DNA from 3 places in the Rhizobium hidalgonense genome. Region 3 is predicted to be linked to each of the others. Evidence: predicted binding sites of a transcription regulator. Region 3 holds the regulator's gene; each other region holds the start of a gene.

Region 1 (3,279 bases), 940 kb from region 3:
GACGCCGAAGATGCCGGCGATCGCGGCCATGGCGCCGACGCCGGCGAGGTAGAACCAGGCGCTACCCACCGGCATGACGGGGTCGAAAAGATCGGAGCCGCTTCCTTCGCCGATAAAAAGCAGGATAGTGCAGAAGAGTAGACCCCAGATGCCCATCTGGAACTGCATCGCCCAGGGATCTTCCCGGTGCGAGAGGACGCGGGTCATCAGCACGAAGATCGCGATGCAGAGGGCGCTAAGGACAGGCAGAAGGGCGATAAAGCCGACCTCCTGGAAACTCGGCTGGATGATCAGCATGGCCCCGAAAAAGCCGACGCCGCAGGCGGTATAGCGCCGCCAGCCGATAGTCTCCTTCAGGAAAATGCCGCCGAGGATCGTCACCATGATCGGCTCGACGAAGAAGATCGCAATCGCGTCCGCAACCGCCATGTATTTCAGCGTGGTGACGAAAGAGATCATCGAGACGGTGATGATTAAGCCGCGGATAGCGTGGAACAGGCTCTGGCGCCAGGAGAAATCAGCAAAGCTCTGCCGCCAGATGACGATCGGCAGCATGAACAGCGCCTGCACGACGAAGCGGCCGGCGGTGACCTCGGCGGACGGGATGGTGACAACCGCAAGCTTGGCGAAAATATCGATGAGCGGCGAAAACATCACCGACAGAAACATCAGCGCGAGCCCCGTCGTCACCTCGGAGGCTGAGGAAGCAGGGCGGGCGGAGGTGCTGCTCATGACGGAATCTCTCTCGCTCAGGATCTTACGACGGCCTCGTCGCACCATTCCGCGAAGGCTGCAATCGCTGCATCAGCGCCGATCTCGTTCAGCGTTTCGTGCCGCATGTCCTGATATATCTGAGTGCTGATACGAGAGAAGCCGCAGGCTTTCAAATGGTTTGACAGCCAGAGGATGGCTTTTCCACGTTCGGTGGCCGGATCCTCTCCACCGCCGACAAGATGGATCGGCATATCGCGCGGCAGCCGGTCCAGATAGAGCTTCTGCGGCGCGCGAAACGTCAGTTCGAAGAGATCGAGCCACAGCGACACCGAAGCATCGAAGCCGCAGAGCGGATCGGCGATATATTTGTCGACTTCACCGGGAAGGCGCGACAGCCAGTCGAACTCGGTGCGGCGGCCCGGAATCGATTTTCCCCAGGCTGCGAAGGTGAGCTTCGGCAACAGGCCGCTCGGCACATCGGAGCCCTTCAGCATGCGCTCGGCCAAAAGGATCGCCTGGGCGGCGCGGCCGGCCAGGCCGACGGCGAAATTCGAATTCCAGACGGCGACGGCGTCGAAATCGGCCGGCGCCGTGACGGCTGTATTGAGGGCGATGAGGCCGCCCATCGAATGGCCGAAGAGGATGACCGGCAGGCCGGGATGGAGCATGGCCGCGTGGGCGCGCATGGTAAGGACGTCGCCGATCACCCTGTCGACGCCGCCCCGCCGGGCGAAACGGCCGACCGGCGCGTCGGGCGCCGTCGTCTCGCCGTGGCCGCGGTGGTCATGGGCATAGACGTGATAACCGCGCGCCGCCATCGCTTCGGCAAAAGTGAGATAGCGTTTCGAATGTTCGGCGAGACCGTGCGATATCAACAGGATGCCGCGCCCCGGGCCGGCGGCCTCGGCATGGTGATAGGCGAGCGATGCTCCCGGCGCCGCGAGCCTTTGCGTTTCAGAAAACATCTGGATCCTCCCCGACGCAACAGACCAGATCAGCGTCCAAAAGCAACATCCATTCCGGGTTCATCCGATAACAAAATGCGGCAACGCTACGATTCAGGGTTGCGGGCTTTTCATCTTCGTGCTTATTTGTTCCTGTATTGTTCTTTTTTGGGGGTTGAAATGAGCAGCATGCAGTTGCGTACCTTGACGGTCGCCGTATCGATGGTAATTGCCGGCGCCGCCATGGCGCAGGAGGGCGGCGGGACGACCCGCTTTATTCTGGCGGCGAGCTGGCAGCCGGCCTTTTGCCAGACGAACCAGAAGAAAGCTGAATGCGCCAGCCAGACCGGCGAGCGCCCCGATGCGACGAATTTTTCGCTGCACGGGCTCTGGCCGATGCGGCAGGATTATTGCGGCGTGAGCGCCGAGCAGAAGGCTGCCGACAAGGACGGCAAGTGGAACACATTGCCTGAGGTGACGCTTTCGGCCGAGACGCAGGCGGCGCTGTCCAAGGCGATGCCCGGCACACAATCCGGCCTGGAACGGCATGAATGGACGAAGCACGGCACCTGTACGAAAATGAGCGCCGAAGATTATTTCGGCGTCGGGGTGCATCTTCTGGGCGCGCTCAACACCTCGGCCGTGCGCGATCTCTTCGCCGCCAATATCGGCAAGCCGGTTAAGGCCGAGGCAATCAAGGCGGCTTTCGACAAGAGCTTCGGCCCTGGTGCCGGCGATCGCGTCAAGATGAGCTGCCGGCGGGCCGGCAATGTCAAAATGGTCAGCGGGTTGACGATCGGGCTTTCTGAAGCCGCCGGGGCGGCGTCGGCGAAAAGCGCCGGCCTTGCGGATCTGATCCAGGGCGCGGGAAAAACGACGTTCGGCTGCGACGAGGGCGTCGTCGACGCTGCGGGCTTCTGACCGGAAATCCTGCCTAAACCGGGTTTCGGCGTTGCCCGCAGGCGCTGTTTCGCCTACATAGCGGCACAATCGAAGTTTCCCGCCCGGAGCAGCGCAGCATGGCACGTCAGTTCATCTATCATATGTCCGGCCTCAACAAGGCCTATGGCAACAAGAAGATCCTGGAGAACATCCACCTTTCCTTCTACCCGGATGCCAAGATCGGTATTCTCGGGCCAAACGGCGCCGGTAAATCCACTGTGCTGCGCATCATCGCCGGCCAGGACAAGGAATATACCGGCGAAGCCTGGCTCGCCGAAGGAGCGACGGTCGGCTACCTCGAGCAGGAGCCGCACATCGATCCCAACAAGACGGTGTTCGAAAACGTCATGGAAGGCGTTGCCTCGAAGACAGCCGTACTCGAGCGCTACAATGAGCTGATGATGAACTATTCCGACGAGACGGCGGAAGAGGGAGCAAAGCTCCAGGACATCATCGACAGCCAGAACCTCTGGGATCTGGAAAGCCAGGTCGAGATGGCGATGGAAGCCTTGCGCTGCCCGCCACGCGACGCCGATGTCACCAGCCTGTCGGGTGGCGAGCGCCGCCGTATCGCGCTCTGCCGCCTGCTGCTTTCGCAGCCGGACCTGCTGCTGCTCGACGAACCGACCAACCACCTGGACGCCGAGACGATTGCCTGGCTCGAAAAGCATTTGCGTGA
Region 2 (3,279 bases), on a different replicon from region 3:
TTACACCGAAACAAAGAGAGAACATAGCAGTCTTCGCCGCGATATCAACAATCGGAGTTACCGGGTCCTGAATGCGGTGAAACTACTGGCCTGCCGAGGCGTTCTGTTCCTGTGACAATATCAGCAGGAGAACAGTCCCATGATCGCAAGCGCGGACCGTCGGTGAAACTCGCCACCTACAATGTCAACGGCATCAACGGCCGGCTAGACGTGTTGCTGCGCTGGCTTGACGAGGCGGCGCCGGATGTCGTGTGTCTGCAGGAACTGAAAGCGCCGGACAACAAGTTTCCGCGTCGAGAACTTGAGCGCGCCGGCTACGGCGCCATCTGGCATGGCCAAAAATCCTGGAATGGAGTGGCCATTCTAGCGCGTGGACAAGATCCCCTCGAAACGCGGCGCGGCCTGCCCGGCGATCTAGACGACACGCATAGCCGCTATATCGAGGCGGCAATCGACGGCATGATTATCGGTTGCCTCTATCTACCCAATGGCAATCCTGCGCCGGGACCGAAGTTCGACTACAAGCTGCGCTGGTTCGAACGGCTACATGACTATGCGGCGGAGCTGCTCGAGCTAGATATCCCCGTCGCTCTCGTTGGCGACTTCAATGTCATGCCGACCGACCTCGACGTCTACAAACCTGAACGGTGGCGGGACGATGCGCTGTTCCGACCGGAGGTGAAAGCGGCGTACGCCGCGCTCGTTGACCAGGGGTGGACGGACGCGGTGCGGCACCTACATCCCGATGAGCGGATCTACACGTTCTGGAAATATTTCCGAAATGCCTTTGCCCGCGACGCGGGGCTGCGGATCGATCACTTCCTGCTAAGCCCCGCACTTGCTGACAATCTCAAGCAGGCCAAGGTCGACAAGTCGGTGAGAGGCTGGGACCACACGAGTGATCATGCACCGGTTTGGATCGAACTGCTTTAGACCGGGCCAGGCTCAGAAAAGGCTCGCCTGGGCGACCGGTTCTCCGGACTTCGTCACGATCGTCGAGCCGTAAGGCTCCCGGGATGCTACGATTAGCGCATCGTCGGGCAGCGGACGGGCAAGCGCTTTTGCCTCGTCCCATGGCGCGCGCATCCAAACATCGGTCTCTTCCTTGGTCAGCAGCAGGACCGGCATGGCCTTCTCATGAATAGGCTTCACCAGGTTGTTCGGATCGGTGGTCAGGAAACCGTAGAGGTCATCGGTTGTCAGTCCATCCTTGACCTTCCGCACGCTCGTCCATTGTGGGACATGGATGCCAGCAAAGAACATCAGGGGCTTGCTTTCATCGCGCGCGAACCAGGCGTTTGGGGTCCTGCCACCCTCTTCCTTGCTGGCTGGATCGGGCTCCGCGAAACTGGTTACAGGGACAAGGCAGCGATGCTCGACACCAAACCAACGCTTCCAGTGCGGAAAATTGAGAGTGCGGACATTCGTGGTGCCGCCGTCCACCTGATCACGCAGCAGGGCCTCGAAGTCGACCTCCTTGCCCTTGGCTCGCAGTTTTTCGGCCTTCTTCTCAGCTTCTTTCTTGAGAGCGAATAGTGGGGAGGGCAGACCCCAGCGCACATGCACCAGATGCTTTCTGCCATCGGCCGTATTGCGCACGATCGGCCCCATCTGATCCGGGTTCATTTGGTACGCCGGCATGAGATTGATCATGCTCTCGGCGTCCTGAGCCCACTTGGCAACCCAATCCTTGTCTTCCATGCGGTACAGATTGCACATGGGCAGTGACCATTCCCGTGAACACTGCGAGCATCGTAACCGATGGAATTGCCAAATGCCAACCGGCGGGTCGTAGTTGCGAATCCGGGAATTTTTTTCCTGCTTTGACTAAATCACTGCAATTGGCCCATGGCCATGATTCGCAAAGCGAATCTCTTGGTCTCCTAAAGTTGAGAGATAATATTCCTATTCTCGGTTGCTTGACTCTTCGGTTACATCGGAACAGATAGAGAACATCTGCATTCGAACGACATGAAGTCGAAACTCCAACACGGCCTTCAAGGGACGCGTGAATGATGACTGTTGCCCGCAACAGGGTAATTACCGATCTACGCGAGCGCATCGCATCACTCGAGGGCGGTTCGGCGAGGAAGGTCGGCTGCCTTGCTTTTGGGGTTTCCGAAATAGACGCCGTGCTTCCGGGCGGCGGTCTGGCCTATGGCGCCTTGCACGAGTTCGCGGGTGGCGGGTCCGGAACGGTCGATGGTGCTGCCGCCGCACTCTGTGTGGCGGGGATCGCTGCGCGAACCAAGGGGCAGATCCTCTGGTGCATGACGCGTCCGGATCTGTTTTTCCCGGCGCTGGCGTTGGCGGGTCTTCATCCCGATCGCGTGGTCTTTGCCGAAGCCGATAGGGAAGAAGATGTCCTGGCGACCATGGAGGAAGGTCTTGGTTACGGTGGCCTGGGCGCCGTGGTCGGTGAACTCGTCCGTCTTCCCATGACCGCGTCTCGCCGGCTTCAGCTTGCGGCCGAGAAGACCGGAACGATGGGGCTGGTCGTGCGACGATGGCGACGGCAGACAGAGGCATCGGATTTTGGCCAGCCGACGGCCTCGACATCCCGGTGGCGCGTCAGCGTACTGCCATCGGAAGAGCTGCCGGTTCCGGGCGTCGGGCGGCCGCGATGGCTGCTGGAACTGATGAGAGTGAAAGCGGGTGAGTGCGCAGAGTTTATCGTAGGAGCGTGCGATGCCACGGGTCGTATCCATTTATCTTCCGCATCTCGCGATCGACAGGATCAGGCGGGCCAATGGCGTGGGAATGCTCACCGCTGAGCGGCCACTTGTCGTCGTCGCGAAGAGTGGTTCCAAACGCTGGATTGCGGCCCCGGATGAAACGGCCCGATCGGCGGGCCTTCATATCGGCATGCCGGCAGCCAAGGCGCAGGCCATCGTGCAGGGCCTGCAGATGGTCGACGCCGATCCGATCGCGGACACTGCCGCCCTCGAACGCCTCACGCTCTGGGCGTTGACGCAGTACACGCCGATTGTCGCAATGGATGCGCCCGACGGCATCGTCATGGACACCGAGGGCGCCGATCATCTCCAGGGTGGCGAGGATCTGATGCTGTCCGGCATCGTCAATCGCTTCCGAGCCAAGGGGTTGACCGCGCGGGTTGCGATTGCCGATAGCTGGGGTGCGGCGCATGCGCTGGCACGGGTGAGCCCGCGCGATACTCTGATCGCTGCGCGGGGCGAGACATCCCGCTTCGTTGAGCGGCTGCCGGCATCATCCTTGCGGTTGCCCTCTGAAATCGTCGTCGGCCTGCGGACCCTCGGG
Region 3 (3,279 bases):
GGCGCTTTTGCAGCTGCTTTGGTGACCGACGAACGGCGCGCCATCTCGAAGGCGACGACGGAGGCGCTGCGCCAGTCCGGTCTTGCCCATATCGTTGCGATATCGGGCCTCAACATGGCCCTGTCGGCAGGCATTTTCTTCGTCGGGTTCCGGATGCTGCTCAGCCTGTTTCCGGGCGTTGCTCAAGCCTATCCGACAAAGAAAATCGCCGCCGCCGGCGCGCTCATCGCCGTCACCGCCTACTTCCTGATATCAGGATTCGGAGTCTCGGCCGAACGCGCCTTCATCATGATGGCCATCATGCTGATCGCAGTCTTCTTCGATCGCCCGTCAATCAGCCTGCGCAATGTCGTCCTCTCGGCTCTTGTCATCATCGCCATTTCGCCCTCGGAAGTCCTGGGCCCGAGCTTCCAGATGTCCTTTGCCGCGACATTGGCGCTGGTATCGGGCTATCAGCTGTGGAAGGACCGGCGCATCCGCGAAAACGCTTTGCTGAAGCTGCCGATCATCAGGCCGGTCGTTGCGGTCGCCGGTTTCTTCGGCGGCGTCTTCCTGACCTCACTGATCGGCGGTTTTTCCACGGCGCTGTTTTCGATCGAGCATTTTCATCGCCTGACCGCTTACGGCCTGCCGGCAAACCTCGCGACGATGCCGATCATCTCCTTCATCGTCATGCCGGCGGGGCTGCTGGCGATGTTGCTCATGCCTTTCGGTCTGGACGCGCCGCTCTGGAAGGTGGTCGGCTTTGGCCTCGATATGGTGATTGCGGTTGCCAAGACGGTGTCCGGCTGGGGCGGCGATATTGGCGTCGGCCGTCTCCCCGCCTGGTATTTCGTCGTGGCGGTGGCAGGCTTTCTGCTGCTGACGCTGCTCCGCACCCGGTTGCGCCATGCCGGCACTTCGATCCTCGCCGCCTCGACGTCCATCGTGCTGCTTCTGCCGGTTCCCCGGCCGCCGGATCTGGTGATTTCGGAGGATGGCAGTCTGGTTGCAGTCGTCGCGGCTGAGGCAATGGCTTCCAATCGCGAAAACCCGCCGGATTTCATTTTCGACCAGTGGCAGCGAGCGCTGGTCCTGCCGGCGCATTACCCGCCGAAGATGCTGGATGGTCCCGCAATTCCGCCGGAGGGAGACGACCGCCGCGTCAGGCTTTCCCGCGATCAGCAGAATGAAGCGAGGACGGCGATGCGGGCGGCGGCCGCGGGCGGTGAAACAAACCGCTTTTCCTGCGTCAAGAGGGCCTGGTGTACATCGAGGCTTGGCAATGGCCGTATCGTCACGGTCATCGACAATGCCGCTTATCTCGGTCCGGCCTGCGATGCGGCCGATATCGTCGTCACATCAGTCCGCCTGCGTTTCAACAGCTGCCGTTCAGGTGGGACGCTTTTTACCGGTGAGACACTACGCAAAACCGGTTCCATCGAGCTGCGCTTCGCAGACACCGGCTTGGAGGTCGCAACGGCATTCGAAACCCTGTCACGGCCGTGGATGCGCCATCGCGCTTATGACTGGCGCAGCAACAGTTTTGTCGAATCTGGCCTGTCCAGTGTCAGTGATAGCGGCGAATGAGGCCGACGAGCTTGCCCTGCACCTTGACACGATCAGGTCCGAAGATCCGGGTCTCGTAAGCCGGGTTGGCCGCTTCAAGTGCGATCGAGGCACCCTTGCGGCGAAAGCGCTTCAGCGTCGCTTCCTCGTCATCGACGAGGGCAACGACGATGTCGCCTGGGCTTGCGGTGCTGCCGTTGCGGATGATCACCGTGTCGCCATCAAAGATGCCGGCGTCGATCATCGAATCGCCTTTGACCTCCAGAGCATAATGCTCGCCGGAGCCAAGCATATCGGCCGGAACGACGATATCGTGGGTGTTGTTCTGAATCGCCGAAATCGGCACGCCGGCAGCGATTCGGCCCATAACCGGCACCGAGACCGAGTTGCCGTTGTCAGCAACGGGTTTTACAGGCGAGGGAGCGGCGACCGGCTGGGGCTTGCCGAGGCTGCCCTCGATGACGCTCGGCGAAAAGCCGCGCCGGGGCTGGATGCTGGGGCTATAGGCCTCCGGAAGCCTGATGACCTCAAGTGCCCTGGCGCGGTTCGGTAGGCGGCGAATGAAACCGCGTTCCTCGAGCGCCGTGATCAGGCGATGAATGCCGGATTTCGAGGCCAGATCGAGGGCATCCTTCATCTCGTCGAAAGACGGCGGAACGCCGGATTCCTTCATGCGCTCATGAATAAAAAGGAGAAGCTCCTGTTGTTTGCGCGTGAGCATCGACGTCAGACCCCTGATTGAAACAAATCCAGAACAGACACTATATGTTCCATATGTGTTCCGCAAGTAGCTAATTTTCCGTAAAACTTGCCGCCAACTCGTTGAGATTTTTATTTTCATTCGCCGGATTGGCACACATGTCTTGCTTTGGGGGTGGCGCTGTCGCACATCTTTTGTCGTTTGAGGGAGGGATATCATGAACGAGCATTCCGCCATACCGCACCCGCTGGATCATGTCGTGCTGCCCGTCGTCAATATCGATCTGGCCCGCGAACGGCTAGGCAAGCTCGGCTTCACCGTTGCCGCCGATGCCCGCCATCCCTTCGGAACGGAAAATGCCTGCGTCTTCCTTGCCGACAAGACCTATCTGGAGCCGCTTGGTATTGCGAGCGTCGAGGAGAACGAGGCGTCGGCGCGGCAAGGCAATGTCTTCACCGCCCGCAACCGGGCCTTCCGCTTCCGTTGCGGCGAGGAGGGGCTTTCGGCGGTGGTTTTCGGCACCGCGGACGCCGGCCACGACCATCAGAGCTTCGCTGCCGGCGGATCGAGCGCCGGCGAGATGTTGCAATTCAGCCGGCCGATGAAAATGCCGGATGGTTCCAGGAGCGTCGGCAGCTTCAAACTGGCTTTTGCGGGCGATCTGCGGGCGCCCGATTTCTTTCTCTTTACCTGCCAGCGCATCAATCCCTTGCCGGCCGACCGCGGCGTGCTGGAGACGCATGCCAATGGCGCAACAGGCATTGCCGAGATCGCGCTGTGCGCGCCGGACCCCGCTGCATTCGCCGCCTTCGTCGGCCTTGCCGCGGCGCAATCGGTCGTCGAGAAGACCGGTTTCGGCGTCAATATCGCCGCCTCGAATGCAAAAATCAGCCTGATGACGCCGGAAGGGCTGGAGGCCTATTTCGAGATCGCCGTCTCATCCGCCGACCGCGGCCTGCGCGGCCGGGCTATCCTCTTTGCCGTCGCTGATCTTGCCGTGACAGAAGCGCATTTGGCTGCTAACGGAGTGA

What was found. Region 3 encodes LexA, which represses DNA repair genes until DNA is damaged. Its sites were predicted from a motif close to TGTTCNNNNTGTGTTCNG; they were not measured.
Region 1: the regulator LexA is predicted to act here: its motif matches at 1,807-1,824, upstream of FFM81_RS06780 (ribonuclease T2 family protein).
Region 2: the regulator LexA is predicted to act here: its motif matches at 1,938-1,955, upstream of FFM81_RS27580 (ImuA family protein).

What each region holds. Positions count from the first base shown of each region.
Region 1 is NZ_CP054027.1:1,434,890-1,438,168, forward strand. It holds gene FFM81_RS06770 (DMT family transporter) at 1-732, opposite strand, end outside; gene FFM81_RS06775 (alpha/beta fold hydrolase) at 750-1,679, opposite strand; gene FFM81_RS06780 (ribonuclease T2 family protein) at 1,839-2,579, shown strand; gene ettA (energy-dependent translational throttle protein EttA) at 2,678-3,279, shown strand, end outside.
Region 2 is NZ_CP054028.1:1,328,863-1,332,141, reverse strand. It holds gene xth (exodeoxyribonuclease III) at 163-933, shown strand; gene FFM81_RS27585 (SOS response-associated peptidase family protein) at 946-1,719, opposite strand; gene FFM81_RS27580 (ImuA family protein) at 2,016-2,774, shown strand; gene FFM81_RS27575 (Y-family DNA polymerase) at 2,689-3,279, shown strand, end outside.
Region 3 is NZ_CP054027.1:2,378,671-2,381,949, reverse strand. It holds gene FFM81_RS11380 (ComEC/Rec2 family competence protein) at 1-1,569, shown strand, start outside; gene lexA (transcriptional repressor LexA) at 1,550-2,269, opposite strand; gene FFM81_RS11370 (VOC family protein) at 2,466-3,279, shown strand, end outside.